One region of the Arthrobacter sp. Y-9 genome, then DNA from elsewhere that is predicted to be linked to it. Evidence: riboswitches for the same ligand, from Rfam matches in the RefSeq annotation. Region 1 holds a riboswitch; each other region holds the start of a gene.
What was found. Region 1 has a riboswitch for thiamine pyrophosphate ahead of thiO (glycine oxidase ThiO). Riboswitches for the same ligand answer to the same signal wherever they lie in the genome.
Positions count from the first base shown of each region.

Region 2: it holds a riboswitch for thiamine pyrophosphate, as region 1 does, so the genes downstream of both, thiC (phosphomethylpyrimidine synthase ThiC) here and thiO (glycine oxidase ThiO) in region 1, are expected to answer to the same signal.
Region 3: it holds a riboswitch for thiamine pyrophosphate, as region 1 does, so the genes downstream of both, P9849_RS15405 (ECF transporter S component) here and thiO (glycine oxidase ThiO) in region 1, are expected to answer to the same signal.

Region 1 is NZ_CP121463.1:2,551,880-2,559,448, reverse strand. It holds gene P9849_RS11485 (RNB domain-containing ribonuclease) at 1-741, opposite strand, end outside; gene P9849_RS11480 (DUF805 domain-containing protein) at 873-1,817, shown strand; gene P9849_RS11475 (DUF805 domain-containing protein) at 1,950-2,660, shown strand; gene P9849_RS11470 (DUF805 domain-containing protein) at 2,767-3,444, shown strand; gene thiE (thiamine phosphate synthase) at 3,519-4,181, opposite strand; TPP riboswitch at 4,209-4,325, shown strand; gene thiO (glycine oxidase ThiO) at 4,321-5,520, shown strand; gene thiS (sulfur carrier protein ThiS) at 5,517-5,753, shown strand; gene P9849_RS11450 (thiazole synthase) at 5,755-6,552, shown strand; gene P9849_RS11445 (hypothetical protein) at 6,753-7,055, opposite strand; gene P9849_RS11440 (DUF3107 domain-containing protein) at 7,062-7,286, opposite strand; gene P9849_RS11435 (TetR/AcrR family transcriptional regulator) at 7,442-7,569, opposite strand, start outside.
Region 2 is NZ_CP121463.1:2,223,314-2,230,882, forward strand. It holds gene rimM (ribosome maturation factor RimM) at 1-220, opposite strand, end outside; gene P9849_RS09995 (RNA-binding protein) at 371-613, opposite strand; gene rpsP (30S ribosomal protein S16) at 614-1,027, opposite strand; gene P9849_RS10005 (metalloregulator ArsR/SmtB family transcription factor) at 1,339-1,704, shown strand; gene P9849_RS10010 (cation diffusion facilitator family transporter) at 1,701-2,768, shown strand; gene P9849_RS10015 (hypothetical protein) at 2,853-3,299, opposite strand; gene P9849_RS10020 (VOC family protein) at 3,373-4,251, opposite strand; gene P9849_RS10025 (amidohydrolase family protein) at 4,279-5,415, opposite strand; TPP riboswitch at 5,509-5,615, shown strand; gene thiC (phosphomethylpyrimidine synthase ThiC) at 5,609-7,381, shown strand; gene P9849_RS10035 (hypothetical protein) at 7,478-7,569, opposite strand, start outside.
Region 3 is NZ_CP121463.1:3,393,423-3,400,991, reverse strand. It holds gene P9849_RS15420 (MMPL family transporter) at 1-2,202, opposite strand, end outside; gene P9849_RS15415 (TetR family transcriptional regulator) at 2,340-3,011, opposite strand; gene P9849_RS15410 (thioredoxin domain-containing protein) at 3,242-3,949, opposite strand; TPP riboswitch at 4,484-4,604, shown strand; gene P9849_RS15405 (ECF transporter S component) at 4,649-5,263, shown strand; gene P9849_RS15400 (ATP-binding cassette domain-containing protein) at 5,266-6,939, shown strand; gene P9849_RS15395 (energy-coupling factor transporter transmembrane component T) at 6,936-7,569, shown strand, end outside.

The sequences.
Region 1 (7,569 bases):
CGAGATCTGGGCGTTCCAGTCCTCCACGGGGAGGGGGACCTCTGTGAGGAGGCGGTAGGCGCCGGTCTCCGGGTCCTGCTCCACCACCTGGGCGGGGAGTTTCAGGGACGCGCCGCCCCGGAGGCGTTCCAGCTCGATCCGCTTGAGCCCCACCTCCCGGAGGAGCTGCAGGCACTCGCTGGCGGTGCCGCCGTCGATGGCCTCCTGCACGCCCTGGTAGCTCAGCTTGGCGCGCGAGCGGACGCGGGCCCGGCGGACCGTGGCGTTCACGACGGCGGCGGTGGAGTCGAGCGTGAACTCCCAGAGGAAGGCGGACCGGTCGACGTCGGGCAGCAGACTGCCGGCATCCTCGGAGATCGCTTCCGGGTGGAGCGGGATCCGTCCGTCGGGGGCGTACAGGGTCAGCCCGCGACGACGGCACTCGGCGTCCAGCGCCCCGCCCGGCGCGACGAACGAGGGCACGTCCGCGATCGCGTAGTAGACGGTGTAGCCGTCCTCGTGACGCTCGATGAAGAGGGCCTGGTCCAGATCCGTGGACGACGCCGGGTCGATCGTCACGAACTCGACGTCGGTCCGGCCCCAGTCCGGAAGCGCGTGGGCGCGGATGGCGCGCTCGGTCTCCTCGAGGACCTCGGGCGGGAAGGCCTGGGGGACTTCGAGTTCTTCGCGGAGTGCCGTGAGCGCCTCCGCGAGACCGTCCTGAACTCCTGGGGCGCCACTGGGGATCCATGTGTTCGTCACGCTCACAGGCTAGCCCCCGGGCGGACTCCCGGCTTCTCCGACATCCCGCCGAGCCCTGCTTCTGGCATACTGACAGCAAAATCATCACCGCGTGTCACGGCCGTCAAGGCCAGTCAGGAGCAGGGCCAGCCATGACGAATCAGCCCGAGTCCCAGCAGCCGCAGCCTCAGCAGCCGCCGGTTCCCCCGCAGCGCCCCCAGAATGCGCCGACCCAGCAGGGCCAGGGGCAGCCGCAGGGCCAGCCGCAGCAGTATGGCCAGCAGCCGGGACATCAGCCGCAGTACGGCCAGCAGCAGTACGGCCAGGGCGGGCAGCAGCCCCAGCAGTACAGCCAGCAGCCCGGAAACCAGCAGCAGTACAACCAGCAGCAGTACAACCAGCAGCCTTACGGCCAGGGCCAGCCCACGCAGCAACAGGGTTACCCGCAGCAGGGCCACTACCAGCAGTACGGCCAGCAGCAGAGCGGCCAGTACCAGCAGCAGAGCCAGTATCAGCAGGCCGGCCAGGCCGCGCCGCAGCAGTACGGTCAGCCGGGTGGATCGTATGGCCAGCAGGCGTACGGTCAGCAGCAGTTCGTCTATGGTGGCCAGTCCGCCGCAGTGCCGGGCCCCCTGGACCCGGGTGCCAGCCTCGGCTTCATGGCCGCCATCAAGACGGTGTTCCGGAAGTACGCCACGTTCACCGGCAGGGCGGGCCGTCCGGAATTCTGGTGGTGGTTCGTGTTCGTGGCCGTGATCGGCGTCGTCCTCAGCACCCTTGCCGTGATCTTCTTCAGCACTGGCCTGTCGCAGGCGGTCGCCGACGGTGATTACACGGAGATCCCCGGCACCGGTCAGGCACAGGTCAACTCGAACGCCTCGATGATCATCGGCTTCGTGCTCTGGGGTATCGCCGGCCTGTTCTCGCTGGCGGTCCTCGTGCCGACCCTCGCCGTCGGGGCCCGGCGTCTCCACGACGCCAACTTCAGCGGCTGGTTCCTGCTCCTCTACCTGGTCCCTATCGGCAACCTGGTGCTCCTGTTCCTGTGGGCTCAGGCTCCCAAACCCGAAGGCGCGCGCTTCGACGCGAGCTTCTGACGCCGTCGTCGACGGCCAATCTGGAGCCGAAAGGCCGCCACGGAGCATCTCCGTGGCGGCCTTTCCTTTCCCTGGGGCGTTCCGTGGGCGAGACTGGCGGGAGAACAGGACACCACCAGGGAAAGCGTGAACATGAGCCAGCCTCCGAACCACCCCGGCGACACCCCTTCCGCGAGCGGCGCGCAGCCGCCGCAGCCCGGCACCCAGCCGGTCCAGCCCGGCACGGGCGCACCGGTCCCGCCGGAGACCGCGCCCGGGTATTCACAGCAGTACCCGCAGCAGCACCCCCAGGCCTACCCGCAGCAACACCCGCAGGGCGGTCCCGCCTGGCAGGCTCCCGCGTGGCCGGCGCCCGGATGGGGTCAGCCCGTCCCGTTCGTGCCGCGCCCTCGCGTCGGGTTCGTGGACGCCATCAAGTCCGGCTTCCGAAACTACGCCACCTTCAACGGCCGTGCGGTCAACTCCGAGTTCTGGTGGTGGTTCGTCTTCGAGTACCTGGTGCTCGGGATCCTCGGCTATGTGGCGTACTTCTTCCTGTTCGCCGGCATCATGACGTCGCTGGGCGGGGCGCTGTCGACGTCGTCCCGGCGCGGTTACCGCAGTCCGGAGACCGACTTCATCTGGAGCGCTCCGCTGGTGGCCGGGATCGTGCTGGGCATCCTCTTCGTCATCGTGGCGCTGGCGCTGCTGATCCCCGGGCTCGCTCTGCGGGTCCGCCGTCTGCACGACGCCGGATACAGCGGCTGGTTCGTCCTGCTGAGCCTCGTGCCGTTCGGTTCGGTGGTCGTGCTGGCGCTCCTGGCCATGGAAAGCAGCCCCGAAGGCATGAAGTACGGATATTGAGCCTGCTCAATGGGGAGTTTTCCCCATTGAGCGAAGGCTGGATGTGGTGGAGACTGTACGGTGAAGAAGCATCAAGCGCACCCATGAACAGGGAAAGAACAGGACCATGACGCAACAACCCGATTGGCAGAACAACAACGGCGGCCAGCCGCAGCAGCCGTCCTACGGCCAGCAGCCTCCTCAGGCACCCCAGTACGGGGCCCCTCAGGCGCCGCAGGCTCCTCAGTACGGCCAGCAGCAGCCGTACGGCCAGCAGGGCTACCAGCAGCAGCCCGCCAGCCCGTACGGCCAGCCCGCTTACAGCGGCGGCCTCTACCCGCCGTACGTCCCGCGCCCGAGCGTCGGATTCTCGCAGGCCATCAAGATGGGCTTCGCCAACTACGCGAACTTCAAGGGCCGCGCCAGCCGGAGCGAGTTCTGGTGGTGGTACCTCTTCCAGGCACTGGTGGCGGGTATCCCGATCGCCATCGGCTACGGTCTGTTGATTGGTGGGATCGTCTCTCAGTCGGCGTACTCGGACTCCTCGACCGGTTACACGTCCTCTTCGGACGTCACCTTCACCGGGGCGATGGTGTTCGGCACCATCCTCCTGATCCTGGGTGGCCTCATCGGACTGGCCCTTCTGGTGCCGTTCATCGCCGTCGCGTGGCGCCGTCTGCATGACGCAGGCTTCCCCGGCCCGATGTATTTCCTGGGCCTCATCCCGTACGTGGGTGGCATCATCCTCATCGTGCTGTGTGCCATGCCCAGCAAGCCCGAGGGCATGAAGTACGAAGTCCAGTAGCTCCGGCTGCGACGACCACGGCCCCGGCGCCTTCGCGAGAAGGCGGCCGGGGCCGTGGCTGTTTAAGAGAAGTGTCAGGCGTCGGGGAGCTCCGCGAGCAGGCGGCGTGCGGCGTCCGCAGGGTCCGCGGCCTCGGTGACGGCGCGGACCACCACCACACGACGGGCCCCGGCCTCGACCACCTGGGCCACGTTGCCGTGATCGATGCCGCCGATGGCGAACCACGGGACGGAGGTCCCGGTCGAGTCCGCGTACCGGACCAGATCGAGACCCACCCCGGCGCGGCCGGGCTTGGTCGGAGTGGCCCAGAGCGGCCCCACGCAGAAGTAGTCGGTCTCACCGCGAGCCGCGGCAGCGAGGGCGGCGTCCACCTGCTCCGGCGCGTGGCTCGAGAGGCCGAGCAGGACGTCGTCGTTCAGCAGGGAACGTGCGGCAGGCAGCGGCAGGTCCTTCTGGCCCACGTGCAGCACCGGGCTGCCGGAGAGGCGCGCGATGTCGGCGCGGTCGTTCACGGCCCAGAGCTTCCCGTGGCGTTCGGCAGCCTCGCGGAGCACTGCGAGGAGCTCCAGTTCCTCGGCCGCTTCGATCTTCTTGTCCCGCAGCTGGATGATGTCCACCCCACCGGAGTACGCGGCGTCCACGAAGTCCGCGAAGTCCCCTCGTTCCGCCCGCGAATCCGTGCAGACGTACAGTCGTGCGGCGGCGAGGGAAGGTGTCGCAATTGCTCGATTACCCATGGGCTTCAGCCTAGTTCCTCTAGACTGGTGCGGTACTGCGGGAGCCGGAGCGGATGGTCACATTCGCCGGCTGAGAGGGCTTGAGCGCCGACCGCCACACCTGATCCGGTTAGCACCGGCGTAGGGAAGGACGAGGAGCATGGAACAGGAGCCGGTGGACGTCGCCGTGATCGGCGCGGGCATCGTAGGCCTGGGGATCGCCTGGACGCTGCTGTGCTCCGGCCGCCGCGTGACCTTGATCGACCCGGCCCCCGCACAGGGCGCGACCTTCGCCGCCGCCGGCATGCTGGCCCCGGTGAGCGAGTACCACTATCAGGAAGAAGCTCTCCTGGCGCTGACCCTGGAATCGGCGGCGCTCTGGGAGGATTTCGCCGCCCCGTTCGGGCCCCTCAACGGCCACCAGACGACGCCGACCCTCGTGGTGGGCTTCGACGCGGCCGACCGTGCCGCGCTCGCCGACCTGCAGGCGGCGCAGCAGGCACACGGCCTGGAGGTGCAGACGGTGTCGCTGCGCGAGGCGCGCCGGATGGAGCCCCTGCTCTCGCCGCAGCTCTCCGGCGCGTTCCTCACTCCGGGTGATCATCAGGTGGATCCGCGGGTCCTGCACGCCGTGATGCTGGAGGCCTTCCGCCGCGACGGCGGGACGGTGCTGACCGAGCGGGCGGATGGGCTGCACTGGACGGCGGACGACGACGGCGGCTCCTCCACGGACCGGGTGGCGGGAGTCCTGCTCGCCTCGGGCCGCGTCGTGGCCGCCGAAGAGGTCATCGTGGCGAACGGCCTGGCGTCCCCTGAGCTGAGTGGGCTGCCCGAGGGGCTGGACCTGCCGATCCGCCCGGTGTACGGGGACATCCTGCGACTGCGGATCCCGGAACGCCTGCGGCCCTTCCTTTCCGCGACGGTGCGCGGCTCGGTCCGCGGAATCCCCGTCTACCTGGTGCCCCGTGAGGACGGCACGGTGGTCATCGGAGCGACCCAGCGCGAGGACGGGCAGGCCGGAGTGTCCGCGGGCGGCGTGCATCAGCTCCTGCGGGACGCTCAGCAGCTGGTCCCCGCAGTGGCGGAGCTCGAACTCGAAGAGATCACGGCACGGGCGCGGCCCGGGACACCGGACAACGCGCCCCTGCTCGGCAGGGTCGCCGCCGCACACGGAGGCGAGGTGGCCGGACTGGTCATCGCCACCGGATTCTTCCGCCACGGCGTCCTGCTGACACCCGTGGCGGCCCGGGCGGTCCTGGACCTGCTCGACGGACATGACGACGGGCGCTGGGCGGCCTTCCGGCCCGACCGGTTCAGCCCGGGACTTCTGAACGAACACACAGTGGAGGCGCACGCATGAACATCACGGTGAACGGCGAACGGCGCGCCGTGGGGGAGGACGCCACGGTAGCGGTCCTGGTCTCCCAGGTGACCGGACGCGAGATCCTGGCGGACGGAAGGGCAGCGGACGGCCGCCGCGTCGGGATGGCCGTGGCCCGGAACGCCACCGTGATCCCGCGGAGCCTGTGGTCCGGGACCGTGCTGGAAGACGGCGACGAACTGGAACTCGTGACCGCGGTGCAGGGAGGCTGACATGACGGAGATGCTGCAGGACCAGGGGCTCGATCCCTTGGTGGTCGATGGAGTGGAGCTGGGGTCCCGGCTCATCATGGGCACGGGAGGGGCGCCGAGCCTGGACGGTCTGGGCGCCGCGCTCGTCGCCTCCGGGACGGAACTCACCACCGTGGCGATGCGGCGGTACAGTCCGGCGCAGAGCGGCTCCTTGTTCCAGCTGCTCGTGGACCAGGGGATCCGCGTTCTGCCGAACACGGCCGGGTGCTTCACGGCGCGCGACGCCGTGCTGACCGCGGAACTGGCGCGCGAGGCCCTGGAGACGGACTGGGTGAAGCTCGAGGTCATCGCCGACGAGCACACGCTGCTGCCGGACGCCGTGGAACTGGTGGACGCCACCGAGCAGTTGGTCTCCCGCGGCTTCAAGGTCTTCGCCTACACGAACGACGACCCGGTCCTGGCGCTGCGCCTCGAGCAGCTCGGCGCCGCCGCCGTGATGCCGCTGGGCGCCCCGATCGGCACGGGGCTGGGCATCCTCAATCCGCACAACATCGAAGTGATCGTCTCGCGGGCCTCTGTTCCCGTGGTGCTCGACGCCGGCATCGGCACGGCGTCCGACGCGGCGCTCGCCATGGAACTGGGCTGTGATGCGGTGCTCCTGGCCACGGCCGTCACCCGTGCGCAGGATCCGGTCCGCATGGCGACCGCCTTCCGGCACGCCGTGACGGCGGGCCGCCTGGCCCGCCTCGCCGGCCGTATCCCGCGCCGCGAGCACGCACTGGCCTCCTCCAGCATGGAGGGCCGGGCCGAGTTCCTCTGAGCCACGGGGGTCCTCCGGGACGTTCCTCTGACGCCCAGAGGGCAGGGTGGAAGATTCCGGGGCGGGGGCTCCGGCGCGGATCGCGGCGCGCGGCGAGACCCGAGCGAGAGGCGACAACGACTGAGGGGCGCCTCCCGGACCTGAACGGTACGGGAGGCGCCCCTCGGCGTCGCGCCTGAAAGACGTCCGGCCTGAAGGAATCAGACCTTCAGGATTTCCGTCAGCGCCTTGGCGTCCTCGGCGGATCGGCGGGAGCTGAGGATCCAGGACACGGAGAACGACGCCGCGATGCCCAGGACCAGCGGTCCGATCCACGGCAGCCAGGTCCAGCCGGGCAGGTAGCCCAGTCCGAACGCGATGAAGATGATCCAGCTGAGTGCGGTGACCAGGACGCCCGCCCCGGCCGGGAGTGCGGCGCCCAGCGTGGCGCGCTGCCGGTTGACGGCCCAGGCGAGCGCGCCGACGGCCGCCACGAGCAGGACCGGGATGATCAAGGACAGCATGTCTGCCTACAGAGCGCCGAAACCGACGCGGCGCTGCTCTTCCGGGCCCATCTCGACGTAGCCGAGGACCGCTGCGGGGATGATCACGCGGCGGCCCTTGTCATCGGTCAGGGAGAGCTGTCCGCCGGAGGCGAGGGCCTCGGAGACGGCGGTGGCGATGGCCTCCGCTTCCTCGGAGGACTCGAACACGACTTCGCGAGCGACGTTCTGGATGCCGATCTTTACTTCCACAATTGCCTCCTGGCAGTTTCGTGCGGGCCACGGACGAACACGGCGCACCGCAGGCTTCAACAGCTGTTCCAAGCCTAATATGGCGGGCCGGGGGAGAAGGCCTGTTCGGGCACGCTGGGAGCGAACACGGGGTCGGGCGGAGCGGAGGCGCGCGCTCAGCTCTCCTTCGGGAAGCGGCTGATGCCGCGCCAGGCGAGGCGGTAGATGAGGTCGCTGGCGACGTCGAGGTCGAGCTTCCCGTCCGTCTCGAGCCAGTACCGCGCACTGACCTGGGCCATGCCGG
Region 2 (7,569 bases), 330 kb from region 1:
CCTCGGCGCGGTTGCGGTCCCGCACGGCGTCGAAGCCGAGCAGGAGCGTGCCTTTGTTCCAGCGCGCGCTGGTCACCGTGAGTGGGCCGTTGGCCGCCGGCTCGGTGACGAACTCGGCGCCTGGGACGAAGCGGCCCTCGGGATCGTCCGTGAACAGTTCGACGGTGACTTCCCCACGGATGCCGTGCGGCCTGCCCAAGCGTGCAACCTGGAGCTGCATGTTCCACCTACCAATTCATGTCTGTCGATGGCGCCGGGAGCGCCGGGTTTACACCGTGAAGGTCTTCTGAGGATGTCATCTGACGGGAACGGCCCCTCCACCACGAGGGCGGAGGGGCCGTTCCGGCATGAGCCTTGTCGCAGGCCGGTTCTAACGACGACGTTCGCCGTCGACGACGTCCACGCGGACGGGGCCACCCTCGGACAGGGCGCCCACCACCGTGCGGAGCGCGCGTGCCGTACGGCCCTGACGGCCGATGACTCGGCCCAGGTCGTCGTCGTTCACACGAACCTCGAGGCTCTCTCCGCGGCGGCCGCTCTTGGCGGCGACGGAGACATCCTCGGGGCTGTCCACGATGCCGCGGACCAGGTGCTCAAGAACCTCGGGAAGCAACTACTCAGCCTCGGTGGTCTCGGCGGCTTCCTCGGAAGCCTCCTCAGCCTTCTTGGCCTTCGGGGTGATGGCTTCCGGCATGACGACGGAGTCGGTGGACGGAGCCACGAACGCCGGCTTGGCTTCCTTGGTCTTCAGGGTGCCCTCGGCGCCCGGGAGACCCTTGAACTTCTGCCAGTCACCGGTGATCTTGAAGAGGTTCAGAACCTGCTCGGTCGGCTGAGCGCCAACGGACAGCCAGTACTGAGCACGCTCGGAGTCGACCTCGATGTAGGAGGGCTGCTCGGTGGGGTGGTACTTGCCGATCTCCTCGATGGCACGGCCATCGCGGCGGGTGCGGGAATCCGCAACGACGATACGGTAGTACGGTGCGCGCATCTTGCCGAAGCGCTTGAGGCGAATCTTAACGGCCACTGTTGTGGTCACTCCTGTTTCTGAAACGGGGTTGAACCCAGCGTTCTGCTCCCGTGGGGCGGGCCATACTGGAGGGTTCGAAAGGAACATGATCCTGCACGGGAAGAGGGGCCACGCAGATCAGGTACCCGTCCATTATGCCAGAGACGGCCAAGGGTGCCTAATGCGCCGCGCAGCGCGCTGAACCACGGCGTCCGACGCCGGACTTCGAGCCCCGGAGCACCAAGGGCTTCTCGCCGCTCCCCCATCCCTCCGCACGGCTTCCCGCGTCGCCATCGTGCAATAAGTCGCCATCGTGCAATAATCTGCGTATGGACGCAGATAAGCAGATATGCGGAATGGATCCCGACGGTCAGTACGTGGAACTCGCCGTGGAGGTCTTCACCCTGCTCGCGGACGCCACCCGGGTGCGGATCATCCTGGCCCTGCGACGCGAGGAGGAACTCTCCGTCAATCACCTCGCCGAACTGGTGGGCAAGTCCCCCGCCGCGGTGTCGCAGCATCTGGCCAAGCTGCGGATGGCCCGGATCGTCGCCACCCGGCAGGAAGGGCAGAGGGTGTTCTACCGGCTCGAGAATGAGCACGCCTCCCAGCTCGTCTCCGACGCGATCTTCCAGGCGGAACACTCCCTGGGCGGGCTCCCGCGCCACCACCACACCGAACGGGGCGGAGCATGACAGCGGACGAGCGCGCCCACGCGCACGCGCACGCAGGACCTCAGCACGGACATGGAGCGCACGGGCACTCCCACAATCACCCCCAAGGCCACTCCCACGATCACGGCCATGACCACGCGCACCCCTCGGGACTGAAGGGCTTCCTCCACGGCCTCTTCGTCCCGCATTCCCACGACACTTCCGACTCGATCGACGATGCCCTCGAAGCGCACTCTGAAGGCATCCGCGCGCTGAAACTGAGCCTCGTCATCATGGGGCTGACCACGGCCGCGCAGGCCGCCGTGGTCAGCTTCTCGGGTTCGGTGGCCCTGCTGGCCGACACCATCCACAATCTGTCCGACGCCCTGACGGCGGTGCCTCTGTGGATCGCTTTCGTGCTCTCCCGCCGGGCCGCGACGAGGCGCTACACCTACGGCTTCGGCAGGTCGGAGGATCTGGCGGGCCTGTTCATCGTGCTCATGATCGCCCTGTCCTCCGTGATCGCCGCGTGGGAGGCCGTGGACCGGATCATCACGCCGCGTCCGGTGGAGAACATCGGCTGGGTGATCGCCGCCGGCGTCATCGGGTTCCTCGGCAACGAGGCAGTGGCGGTCTACCGCATCCGGGTGGGCCGGCGGATCGGATCGGCCGCACTCGTCGCCGACGGCGTCCACGCCCGCACGGATGGCTTCACGTCGCTCGCCGTGGTCCTCGGCGGCGTGGGAGTCCTGCTCGGTTTCCCCCTCGCGGATCCCCTGGTCGGACTGCTGATCTCGGTCATGATCGCAGTGCTCCTCATCGGCACCGTCCGTTCCGTGGGACGCAGGCTCATGGACGGGATCGAGCCCGAGCTCCTGGGACGCGCGGAGCACGCGCTCGGGCATGTCGCCCGGATCGAGACGGTCGAGCGGGTTCGCCTCCGCTGGGTCGGTCACCGTCTGCACGGCGACGCCGTCGTCCGCACCTCGGCCCTCACACTCGCCGAGGCCGATCAGGTGGCGGAAGAGGCTGAAGACACCCTGAAGCGGCACCTGCCCACACTGGACGAGGTGACGGTGCGGGTCACCGCGACCCGCCCGGCCTGAGCCGGGGACATCCACGTCCCGGCGACAGAAAGGCGTGTGGGCGCCGGCCCCTCAGGACCGGCGCCCACACGCCTTTCGCGAACCTCAGGCCGAGTACAGGTACAGCCGGTTCCGGGAGGAGGAATCGGTCCTGCCCGCGAGCGCGGACAAGGCGAGCAGGTACTGCTGCGCCTCGCCGGCCGCGAACGGCACGTCCTCGTCGGCCGCCCACTGGACCGCCACGGACTGCAGCGCGGGGTCCTCGCCGTCGCTCTGGTAGCCGGGCAGTTCCTCCAGGACGCGGACGGCGGAGGCCGGGAAGGCGTACAGCTCGTCGACGGCGATGTCCGCCATCTCGAGCTCCTGTTCGCCCTGGGTGTGCACGGCCTGCGCGGCCAGGGAGCACAGCTGCTCGACTTCGAAATCACTGATGCCGGGGATCCGGAGAGACGACCCGTCAGGGGCCGCACCCCCGGACAAAGCCTTGGCCCGCTGCAGGGCCTCCTGGTGAGTGGCGATGAAGACCTCTACGAAAGCGTTCGACTGGCTCATGTCATCCTCGGGTTCGTCGGTGGCGCTGGGGGTTCCCGGATCTCCAGGACGACTGGAGCCGGATGGCTTCAGGCTATCCCACCGCGATGCGCACCTGGTTGCGCCACGGGTCTTCGAAGCGCAATTCCGCACCGGTGTGGTGATGGGCCACCCCGGCGACGCGGAGACGGTCCGCGAGCGCCGCGACGTCGTCGTCCGCCGGGACATGGAGGAGGACCTCGCCGAGCCCCAGCGTGTCCTTGCGCGGACCGGCTCCGCGGCTGTTCCACACGTTCATGGCCATGTGGTGGTGATAGCCGCCGGCCGAGACGAAGAGGGCGCTGTTCCCGATCTCCGCGGTGCGCTCGAAGCCCAGCGTGTCCACGTAGAAGCGCGCGGCGGTCGCGACGTCCCCCACCTGGAGATGCACATGCCCGACGTCGGCACGCGCCTGCCGCTGCTGCTGCAGCGCGGTTTCACTCAGGTGCTCGCCGAGGTAGCCGTTGGGATCCAGCGGCAGCGAGTCCATGACGACGGTGCTCCCGTCCCAGGACCATTCGCTGCGCGGACGGTCGTAGTACAGCTCGATGCCGTTGCCCTCGGGGTCGCCGAAGTAGAACGCCTGGCTGACGAGGTGATCGGCGCTCCCCTGGAAGAGCCGCGCGTCATAGGACGCGGCGGTGGCCAGCGTGGCCGCGAGGGACGCCTGATCCTCGAAGAGGAGCGCGGTGTGGAAGAGCCCGGCCTCTCCCCGGCCCGGAAGCTGCAGCCCGGCGGCCGGCTCCAGGTGCACGAGGGCGGCGTCGCCGCGGCCGAGGTAGAGGCCGCCGTCCCGTTCGGCGACGACCTCCAGGCCGAGTGCGCGCTGGTAATAGTCGCTCATGAGGTTCATGTCGGCGACCTTGAGCATGACGGTCCCCATGCTCAGATCGGCGGGGAGGAGGTCCTGGGACTGCGGGAGCGAAGTGTTCATACCTCTAAAATTACTTGAAGCTTCAATTTATTCCATCCCGGTGGCGCGTTTTTCGCCCGGCAGGTCACCATTCAGGACCACGCGGCGTGGCGCGGCCAGCGTCCCCAGGTTCCGGCGCGGGTCCTGCGCGTACAGCACCACATCAGCCGGAGCGCCCTCCTCGAGGTTCTCCGCCCCGAGCCACTCCCGGGCGGACCAGCACGCGGCGTCCAGGGCCACCACCGACGGCAGCCCCGCGCGGTGCAGCTCCGCGATCTCGTCCGCGATCCGCCCGTGCGCGATCACGCTGCCGGCGTCCGTCCCCGCGAAGATCTGGACCCCGGCCGAATAGGCACGGGCGACGTTCTCGTAGCGCCGCTCCCAGAGCGCGTGCATGTGCGCCGCATAGACCGGGAACTTCGGTTCGGCCTGGGCCACGATGTCCGGGAACGTGGCGATGTTGATCAGGGTGGGGACGATCGGGATGCCCGCCTCCACGAGCCGGGGCAGGTGCTCCGGCTGGAGACCCGTCGCGTGTTCGATGCAGTCGATCCCGGCGGCGATGACATCGTCCAGGACCTCCTCGCCGAAGCAGTGCGCCGTGACCCGGGCGCCCTCCTCGTGGGCCGCGGCGATCGCCTCCGCCACCAGATCGGCGGGGAACGACGGGCGGAGGTCGCCGGCGTCGCGGTCGATCCAGTCCCCCACCAGCTTCACCCAGCCCCGCGGGTCAGCAGCCACGGAAAGGCGAGCCTGTTCGCGGACGGTCTCGACGAGGTCCCGGTCCTCAACCTCGAGGGCCAGGCCGCGGAGGTAGCGACGGGAGGCGGCGACGTGCCGCGCCGCCCGGATGATGCGCGGCGCGTCGGCCCGCCCGGTGAGCCAGCGGGTGTCCGCCGGGGACCCGGCGTCGCGCACCAGAAGAGTGCCCGCGGCCAGATCGGCGCGCGCCTGCGCCAAGGAGGTGGGTTCGTCCGCGGCGCCGCCCTCCACGAGGCCGATGTGGCAATGCGCGTCCACCAGGCCGGGGACCACCCAGCCGTCCAGCGTGAGGTCCGGTTCCACCGTCGGCATGCTGAACGTCAGGCGCCCGTCCACGGACCAGAGCCCGAGGGCTTCGTCGTCCGGCCCCAGCAGAACGGGGCCTGTGAACTCGATGACTGGATGGCGTCGCATGTCCGGCATGGCTTCAAGCGTAGGTCAGTGCGCCGGCGAGCGGGAGATGACGGTCACGGTCCGGGCGTTGCGGACCGCCCCGTCCGGACCGTGCTACGGTGTTCGCGACCACACGGGTGTCCCAGGAGGGGCTGAGATCGGACTGTCACTGTCCGGACCGTAGAACCTGACCGGGTAATGCCGGCGAAGGAAGTGAGTACCGATGAAATCCTTGCAGCAATCCCCTGCCCACAGCCTGGAATTCCTCACGGGAGACGACGGCATCGCCGTGCCCGTGACGAGCATCCAGCTGGACGACTCGCCCGACGGCACTGCCAACGCCCCGTTCCAGGCGTACCGCACGGTGGGGCCGGGCAGCGAACCCGAGCATGGCCTGCCGGCCCTCCGCGCCGGCTGGATAGCCGCCCGCGGCGACGTCGAAGAGTACGAAGGGCGGCAGCGCGATCTGCTCGACGACGGCCGCTCGGCCGCACGCCGTGGCGCCGCCTCCGCGGAGTGGCGAGGTGCGCAGCGGCCGCCGCTGAAGGCACAACCCGGCCGGCGGGTGACCCAGATGCACTACGCCCGCGCCGGGATCGTGACCCCGGAGATGCGCTTCGTGGCACTCCGCGAGAACTGCCCGGTGGAACTCGTCCGCTCCGAGCTCGCCGCCGGCCGGGCGATCATCCCGGCCAACATCAACCACCCGGAATCCGAGCCGATGATCATCGGCAAGGCCTTCCTGGTCAAGATCAACGCCAACATCGGCAACTCGGCGGTGACCAGTTCCATCGCCGAAGAGGTGGACAAACTCCACTGGGCCACCCTGTGGGGCGCGGACACGGTCATGGACCTCTCCACCGGGGACGACATCCACACCACGCGCGAGTGGATCCTGCGGAACTCCCCCGTGCCGATCGGCACCGTGCCCATTTATCAGGCCCTGGAGAAGGTCAACGGCGACGCCTCGGCGCTCACCTGGGAGGTCTTCCGGGACACCGTGATCGAACAGTGCGAGCAGGGCGTGGACTACATGACCATCCACGCCGGGGTGCTCCTGCGCTACGTGCCGCTCACGGCGGACCGCGTCACGGGCATCGTCTCCCGCGGCGGCTCCATCATGGCCGGCTGGTGCCTGGCGCACCACCGGGAGAACTTCCTCTACACCCACTTCGACGAACTCTGCGAGATCTTCGCGCAGTACGACGTCGCCTTCTCCCTGGGCGACGGCCTGCGCCCCGGCTCGACGGCGGACGCCAACGACGCCGCGCAGTTCGCCGAGCTGGACACGCTGGCTGAGCTCACCAAGCGGGCGTGGGAATACGACGTCCAGGTCATGGTCGAGGGCCCGGGGCACATCCCGTTCCACCTGGTCCGCGAGAACGTGGAACGCCAGCAGGAACTCTGCGACGGCGCCCCGTTCTACACGCTCGGCCCACTCGTGACGGACGTCGCCCCGGGTTACGACCACATCACCTCGGCCATCGGCGCCACGGAGATCGCCCGCTACGGCACTGCCATGCTGTGTTACGTCACGCCCAAGGAGCATCTGGGGCTGCCGAACAAGGACGATGTGAAGACCGGCGTGATCACGTACAAGATCGCGGCCCACGCGGCGGACCTGGCCAAGGGCCACCCGGGGGCACACGAACGGGACGACGCCTTGTCCAAGGCCCGGTTCGAGTTCCGCTGGAAGGATCAGTTCTCGCTGTCCCTCGACCCCGCCACGGCCGAAGCGTTCCATGACGAGACGCTGCCCGCCGAACCGGCCAAGACGGCGCACTTCTGTTCGATGTGCGGGCCGAAGTTCTGCTCCATGAGGATCTCCCAGGACATCCGGCGGGACTTCGGTTCGCGGGAAGCCCAGGAGGCCACGGTGGAGGAAGCCCTGGCTCAGGAAGCCCTGGCCGGGATGGCGGCGAAGAGCCGGGAATTCCGGTCCCAAGGCGGCAAGGTCTACGTGGAATCGATCCCGGTGGGCGCGCCCCAGGACTGAGTCGCAGGAATGCGGGGTCGCTTGCTGCCGGATGATCCGTCCGGAGCCGGCAGGAAGTGACCCCCGCAGTGCGTTTAAGGTTTAAGGCAGTGCGCCTCAGGCGGTGCGGCGGAGAAAATCCTTGATGGCGGCCGCGCCCTCGAAGGAGTCCTGTGGCCGGTGACCGCCTGGCGCCACGACGTGTTCCG
Region 3 (7,569 bases), 840 kb from region 1:
CGCGCCGTGGACATAGGCCTCGCGCATGCCCGAGCCGATGAACACCTGGTAATCCATGGCCAGACCGAACAGCACGCCGATCAGGATGATGGGCAGCATGCTCAGGATCGGGCCGGGGTGCGGGACGTCGAACACGGAGCCCAGCCAGCCCCACTGGTACACGGCCACGACCGCGCCGAACGAGGCGGCCAGCGACAGCAGGAAGCCGGCCGTCGCCAGGACGGGGACCCAGATGGACCGGAACACCAGGAGCAGCAGGATCAGGGACAGGCCCACCACGATGCTCAGGTACAGCGGCAGGGCCTCGATCAGCTTGTTCGAGACATCGATGTTCGCGGTGGTCTGACCCGTGAGGCCGATCTTCACGCCGAGATCCCGCTGGATGTCCGCACCCTTGGCACGGATGTCCGCGACCACCTGGACGGTCTTCTCGCTCGCCGGTCCCTCGGTGGGGATCACCTGGAACACGGCGGTCTGGCGGTCGGCGCTGAGTGTGGCCGGAAGCGCCGCCACCACGCCCGGGACGGACCGCAGGCGGTCTGCGAGGTCGAGCTGTTTGAGGGCGGCGTCCTGCTCGCTGAGGCCGGCCGGGAACTCGCCCACCACCACGATGGGGCCGTTCATGCCGTCGCCGAAAGCGTTGCTGATGGTGGAGTACGCCTTGTAAGCAGTCGAGTCGGCGGCCTCGGAACCGCCGTCCGGCAGCGCCAGGTGCAGCTTCTGTGCGGGGAGCGCCACCACGCCCAGCACGACGACGGACACCACCACGGCCAGCCACGGCCACTTGGTGACCCAGGCGCCCCAGCCGCGGGCGGCGTCGTCGTGATCGGCCAGCGGGTGCGCGGCGCTGTCCGCGGCGCGCCGCCAGCCCCGCTTTGAGATGACGCGCTTGCCGACCAGGCCCAGCACCGCGGGGGTCAGGGTCAGGGAGACGAGCACCGCCACGGCGACCGTGGCAGCGGCGGCCAGCCCCATGAGGCTCAGGAACGGCAGACCCGGCACGGCGAGGGCGGCCAGGGTGATGACCACCGTGACGCCGGCGAAGAACACGGCGTTGCCGCTCGTGCCGGTCGCGCGGGCGACGGATTCCTCCATCGACATGCCGGACAGGATCTGGCCCCGGTGCCGGTTGACGATGAAGAGGGAGTAGTCGATGCCGACGGCCAGGCCGAGCATGAGGGCCAGGATCGGCGTCATGCTGTTCATCTGGATGACGCCCGAGAGCGCGATGGTGCCGCCGACGCCCACGCCCACCCCGACGATGGCCATGAGGAGCGGAAGACCTGCGGCGATCAGGGTGCCGAGCATGATGATCAGGACCAGCACCGCCACGCAGAGGCCGATGATCTCGGCGGGTCCGGCCAGGCTGCCCAGATCTTCGGAGAGTTCCTTGCTCGGGTAGACGTTGAGGCCCGTGTTCTCGGTGGCGACCAGGCTGTTCACCACGTGGTCCCGGTCCTCGGTGGAGAGGGCGCTCAGGGAGCCCTTGAAGCTGATCTGCGCGACCGCGACGGTGTCGTCCTTGGAGACGAAGCGGATGCCCTGCGAAGCGTCCGACTTCCGCTTGTTGAAGTCCAGCTCGGCCTGGTGGGCCGCGAGTTCCTTGGCGGCCGCGTCGGCCTTGGCTCGCCCGGCGTTGTAGTCCTTCTCCGCGGCGGCGATCTGGGCGGCGGCGGCCTCGGCCTGGGCGGCGGGCACCTGCACGCCCGAGTTCTGGGCCGCGGCGGCCTGCGCCTTGGCGCTGTCCAGCTGCTTCTTGGCGTCGTCCAGCTGCTTGTTGCCGGCCTCCTGCTGGGCCTTGCCGGCGTCGAGCTGCTTCTGCGCCGCGGCCAGCTTCGCCGGGGCGGCGTCCACCTCGGCCTGCGTGGTGAACGGGTCCACGCTCGACTGGACCTGCGAGGTGCCGTTGAGCTTGTTCAGGGCGTCGGAGACGGCCTTCTTCTGCTCATCCGTGAACGGCTTGCCGTCCTTGTTCTGGAACACCACGGAAGCCGTGCCGCCGGCCGCCTCGGGGAGGGCCTGCTTGAGGTGGTCGATGACCCGCTGGGTCTCGGTCCCCGGGATCTTGAACTCGTTGGTCAGCTGTCCCTTGAACAGCGCGGCGGAGCCGCCCACGGCCAGGAGTACCACGAGCCAGAAGGAGACGACCCACCAGCGGTGCCGGTAGGAGAACTTGCCGAGCCTGTAGAGCAGGAGTGCCATGGTCTGTGCCTTTGTTGGTGCCGGTGGTGCGGGGCGGAGTGCGAGTGGACGGGAGGTCTGGGGTTGTGGTGGTCCCGGGGTTTCCGGGTGGGCCGGGGTTCCCGGGTGGGCCGGGGTTCCCGGGTGGCCCGGGCCGCTCAGGCGAAGCCGTTGCGGAGGTGCTGGAGGGCCTGGGTGATGAGGTTTCTGAGGACCATGCTGTCGGCATCCGTCACCTGTCCACTGCGAGGAGCCTCGTGTTCCAGCCAGAACTCCGTTGCGGCCTTCCCGGCGCCGATGATGGCGCCCACCATGGTTCTGACGAAGAAGGGGTCCGCTTTTGTTCCCAGACGTTCCACGGCGGCGGCGCTGAGCTTGCTGGTCGCATCATCCCAGGCCATGAGCTGCCAGCGCTGGACCTGGGGCTGATTCTCGGTCAGAAGGCACATCCGCGCCATGCGGGAGAGTGATCCGGGCTCGACGAGCGCCATGACCGCGGCGATCGCGGAATCGAGGATCGTCTCATCGGCGGGGCGCTGGCGGAACTCTCCGATGGCGCCGTCCAGGAAGTTCTGGACCGTGGCCGCCAGGGCCGCCTCGGGGCTCGGGAAGTAGTTGAAGAAGGTGCGGCGGGAGATGCCGACGGCGTCGGCCAGGTCCTCCGCCGTGAAATTGCCCAGGCCGTTCTCGGAGAGCAGGTTGACCGCGGCCTCGATGATGGCTGCGCGGGTGGCCTGCTTGTTGAGCTCGCGGCGGGAGGTCTTCTCCTCCGCGGAGCCGCCGTGGGGATGATCCGGTGGAGTTCCGTCCAGGAATGTGGTGGAGTCCATGCTCCGATGCTACGGCAATTTGTGCACCCAGTGCAATTAGGGGACCGAGTGCAAAGTTCGACCCGGTGCGCTGCCCGCCCGTGAGTCCGCTGTCGAGGGGGTGAATCCGCTGACTCGTGGAGCGGATTCACGACGTCGACAGCTGACTCAGCAGAAGGCGGCGAGCCCGGGGCGGTGGTGGCGAAACTGCGGTGGAGAGCTCGGTGGACGCCCCGGTCCGGGGGTGGCGCTCAGTTCCCCAGCACCTGATCCAGCGGGGCCTTCAGGGTGGTGTAGTCACTGGAGTCGACCTGCAGCAGCTGGCCTTCCAGCACCACGGACGGGGTGCCCCGCAGGCCGAGTTCCTTGGCATCGTCGAGGTCGCGCTGGACGCGGGTTGCGACGGCCTGGGAGGTGAAGTCCTTGGCGAAGCGGTCCATGTTCAGTCCCAGCTCGCGGGCGTACCCGGTGAAGGTCGCCGCCTGGCCCGACGTCGACTTGGCCCATTCGGCCTGCTTGCTGAACACGAGATGGCCCATCTTCTCCAGGGCGCCCTGTTCGGCGGCAGCCTCCACGGCCTTGGCCGCGAGCGGGGCGTTCTCATGCATGGGGAGCGGGAAGTTCCGCACGACGATCCGCACCTCGGAGCCGTACTCCTTCTTGGCACGCTCGATCAGGGTGTCCATCTTGGCGCAGTACGGGCACTGGTAATCGGTGAAGAGGATGAGGGTGGTCCGCGGCTTCGCCGGGTTGGCGATGATCCGCGCATCCGAGGGGACGAGCTTCGCCATGAGCTCGGCGGACGGCGTGCCCGGTGCGGTGGCCGTGGCGCTCGCGGACGGCGCGGTCGCATGGGACGACGACGGCGCCCCGCACGCTCCCAGCGTCCCCGCGGCGACCACGAGGGCCAGTGAGGCGAGGAGGGTCTTGGCGGTCGGTCCGGCCTTCTGGGTGCGCATCAGTCTTCTTCCATCGTCTTCCGTCGTCACATTCGGCTTGCGTGTGAGCCTAACGAGGGCGCTGAGACGGGGCCAAGTTTCGTGAGGCGGGCCACCCGTGGGGTGAGCTCGCTATGAGGGGTTCGAGATCGCTGCGGGCGACAGCGAGGTGAAGCTTTTGATAGCGAGGTCGGCCTTGCCCGGCGCTGAACTCGCTATCGAGGGTTCGAGGTCGTTGCGGGCGAGCCGAGTCCGCTACGAGGGGGGTGATCTGGGCCTGACCCGGTGCTGATCTCGCTATGAGGGGTTCGAGATCGCTGCGGGCGACAGCGAGGTGAGGCCTTGGATAGCGAGGTCGGCCCTGCCCGGCGCTGAACTCGCTATCGAGGGTTCGAACACGCTACGGGCGACAGCGTGGTCGGGCTCTGCCTAGCGAGTTCAGCCGGCGGGAGAGGTCCCGCGGACACCCGGCCAGGGCTGACTCCCGCGGCGCCCGGGGAATGTGACAGCGGAGCCCGCGCCGCCGTCGTCGTGCAGGTATAAACTGGGAGGCACAACGAACGACAGGGGAGCGCCGCCACCGCAGGGTGTGTGGGCGCTGAGAGTGCGGAGTAACCGCAGACCCTCGAACCTGATCCGGTTAGTACCGGCGATAGGGAGTCGAGCATCTCAGAACGTGCCTCCGGGCACCTCCCCTCCTGTAATCCCAGGAGGATGACAATGACTACTCAGGCTGTTGCCCAGCGTCGTGGCTGGCGCGTGGTGGACATCGTGGTGGCGGCGCTGATCGCCGTGGCCGGTGGCGTGCTGTTCTGGGCGTGGTCCCAGGGCGCGAACCTGATCACCCCGCTGACCGCCGCCTACGCTCCGCTCTCGGGCCTCTACGCCGGCGGCTGGATGATCCCGGCCGTGCTCGGCGCCCTCATCATCCGCAAGCCCGGCGCCGCTCTCTTCTGCGAGGCGGTCGCCGCGAGCGGTGAGCTCATCATGGGTTCGCAGTACGGCCTCACCGTGCTGATCTCCGGGCTGCTGCAGGGCCTCGGCGCGGAGCTGATCTTCGCCGCGTTCCTCTACCGGAAGTTCAACCTGCCCACCGCGCTTCTGGCCGGAGCGGCATCCGGGCTCTTCTGCGGCCTCAACGACAGCTTCCTGCCCTGGGGCTGGAACATCGCCTACGACGGCACCGCCAAGTTCCTCTACATCCTCTTCTGCCTCATCTCCGGCGCCGTGATCGCGGGCGCGCTGTCCTGGGTGGCCACGCGCGGCCTGGCCCGGACCGGCGCCCTCTCCTCCTTCGCCTCCCGCAAGGCCGGTACCGAGCCGGTCTTCGGCTGATCATGGGCGGTTTCGCCGGCGGTGTGCGGCCGGCCCGCGTCACGGCACGAGACTGGGGCTGGCGCCATGGCGGACGCAGCCGCGCAGCTGTGGCAGGGCTCGACCTCGACCTGGAACCCGGGGAGAAGGTCCTCCTGCTGGGTCCGTCCGGCGCGGGCAAATCGACGCTGCTGCACGCCCTGGCCGGAGTTCTCGGCTCCGCGGAGGACGACGACGCCGACGAGTCCGGCACGCTGTTGATCGACGGTCGTGCGCCCCGGGACGCCCGGGGCCGGGCCGGCCTGGTGCAGCAGGATCCGGAGACGCAGGTGGTGCTCGGCCGCGTGGGCGACGACGTCGCCTTCGGAGCGGAGAACCTCGCCGTGCCGCCCGCGGAGATCTGGCCGCGGGTGCGCCAGGCCCTGCACGACGTCGGGCTCGGTTCCCTGCCCCTCGACCACCCCACGCATGCCCTGTCCGGCGGACAGAAGCAGCGACTGGCGCTCGCCGGGGTGCTCGCGATGCGCCCCGGGCTGGTGCTGCTCGATGAGCCCACCGCCAACCTGGACCCCGACGGCGTGCTCGAGGTCCGCGATGCCGTGATCCGCGCCGTCACCGCTTCCGGCGCGACGCTCCTGGTGGTGGAGCACCGCGTGGAGGTGTGGAAGGACTCGGTGGACCGCGTGGTGGTCCTGGGTGCGGGAGCCGACGGGCCGTCGGGTGTGGTCGCGTCCGGTGATCCCGACGCCGTCCTCGACGCCCAGGGTGAGGCTCTGGCCGCCCAGGGGGTCTGGATCCCGGGACGGGTGCCGGTACTGGAGGGCTCGGGTCGCTCCCTGTCCGGGGCCGGCGCGGGCCGCTCCGGAGATCGTCCCGTCGGCCGTCCGAGTGCTGGTTCCGTGGGGGCGCTTGCCGATACCTCGCTTGCCGGTGCGGTCCTCCTGGAAGCCCGGGACCTGGCCGTCAGCCGGGCTTCAGCATCCCGCCGTGGATTCGCGCCCCGGAAGTCCGTCCCCGTGCTGAGCGGGGTGGATCTGGAGTTGCAGGCCGGCAGCGCGCTGTCGGTGACCGGCCCCAATGGCGTGGGCAAATCGACCCTGGCCCTCACCCTGGCAGGGCTGCTCGCTCCGGCCGGGGGCGCCGTCGTCGGCTCGTCCGAGCTGCTGGCCGCGGGCGTTGCCGTGCCCCGGCATCCGGAGCCGTACCGCTGGAAGGCGAAGGAGCTGATCACCCGGATCGGGACGGTGTTCCAGGAGCCCGAGCACCAGTTCGTGACGGGCAGCGTGCTGGACGAACTGCGCTTCGGGCCGCGGCAGCTGGGCCGCGGCGAGGAGCGCGTGGACGAGCTGCTGCACCGCCTGAGGCTCGACGGCTTGGCCGACGCCAACCCGTACACGCTGTCCGGAGGTGAGAAGCGGCGGCTGTCCGTCGCAACCGTGCTCGCCGCCCATCCCCGGCTGCTGATCCTGGACGAGCCCACCTTCGGGCAGGACGCGCGTACCTGGGCCGAGTTGGGCTCACTGCTGCTCGAACTGCTGGACGAGGGCGTCTCGCTCCTGTCCGTCACGCACGACGCCGACTTCACCCGCGCCCTCGGCGCCACGGAGCTGGTGCTCGGGGGAGCGCCGGGGCCGGAGCTCGCGGGTGCGGCCGCCGTCGTGCGAACCGTGGACGAACCCGGGAAGGGGGAGGCATGAGTGTCGTGACCGAGGACCGCGCCGTCGTGGACCCGTATGCGGCGTCCCGTGCCGAGCTGCCGCTTCTGGGGCGTGCGAACCCGCTGTCCAAATTCGGCGCGCTGGCGATCATCACGCTCGCCCTCGTGTGGTCGATCGACTGGCTGTCGGCCGGGATCGCGGTGTTCTGTGAGCTTCTCGTGCTTCCGCTGGCGGGCCTGAACCTCCGCCTGCTGTGGGCCAGGGCGTGGCCGCTCGTGGCCGCCGCCGTCCTGGGTGGCTGGAGCACGGCGGTGCTCGCCCCGGACAAGGGACCGCTCCTCTTCAGTTTCGGGATCTGGACCATGGGCGAACATTCTCTGCTCCTGGGTGTCGGGTTCCTCCTCCGTGGGCTGGCGATCGCGTTGCCGGCGGTGATCGTCATGGCGTGCACCGAGCCGACCGATCTGGCCGACGCCCTGGCGCAGCTGGCACGCCTCCCGCACCGCTTCGTCCTGGGCACCCTCGCGGCGCTCCGCCTGGTGGGGCTCATGGTGGCCGAGTGGCAGACCATCGGCATGGCTCGCCGGGCACGCGGGGTCGGCGCCTCCGGGAACGTCCTGTCCGGACTTGCCGCGAAGCTGGGCCAGAGTTTCGGGCTGCTCGTCCAAT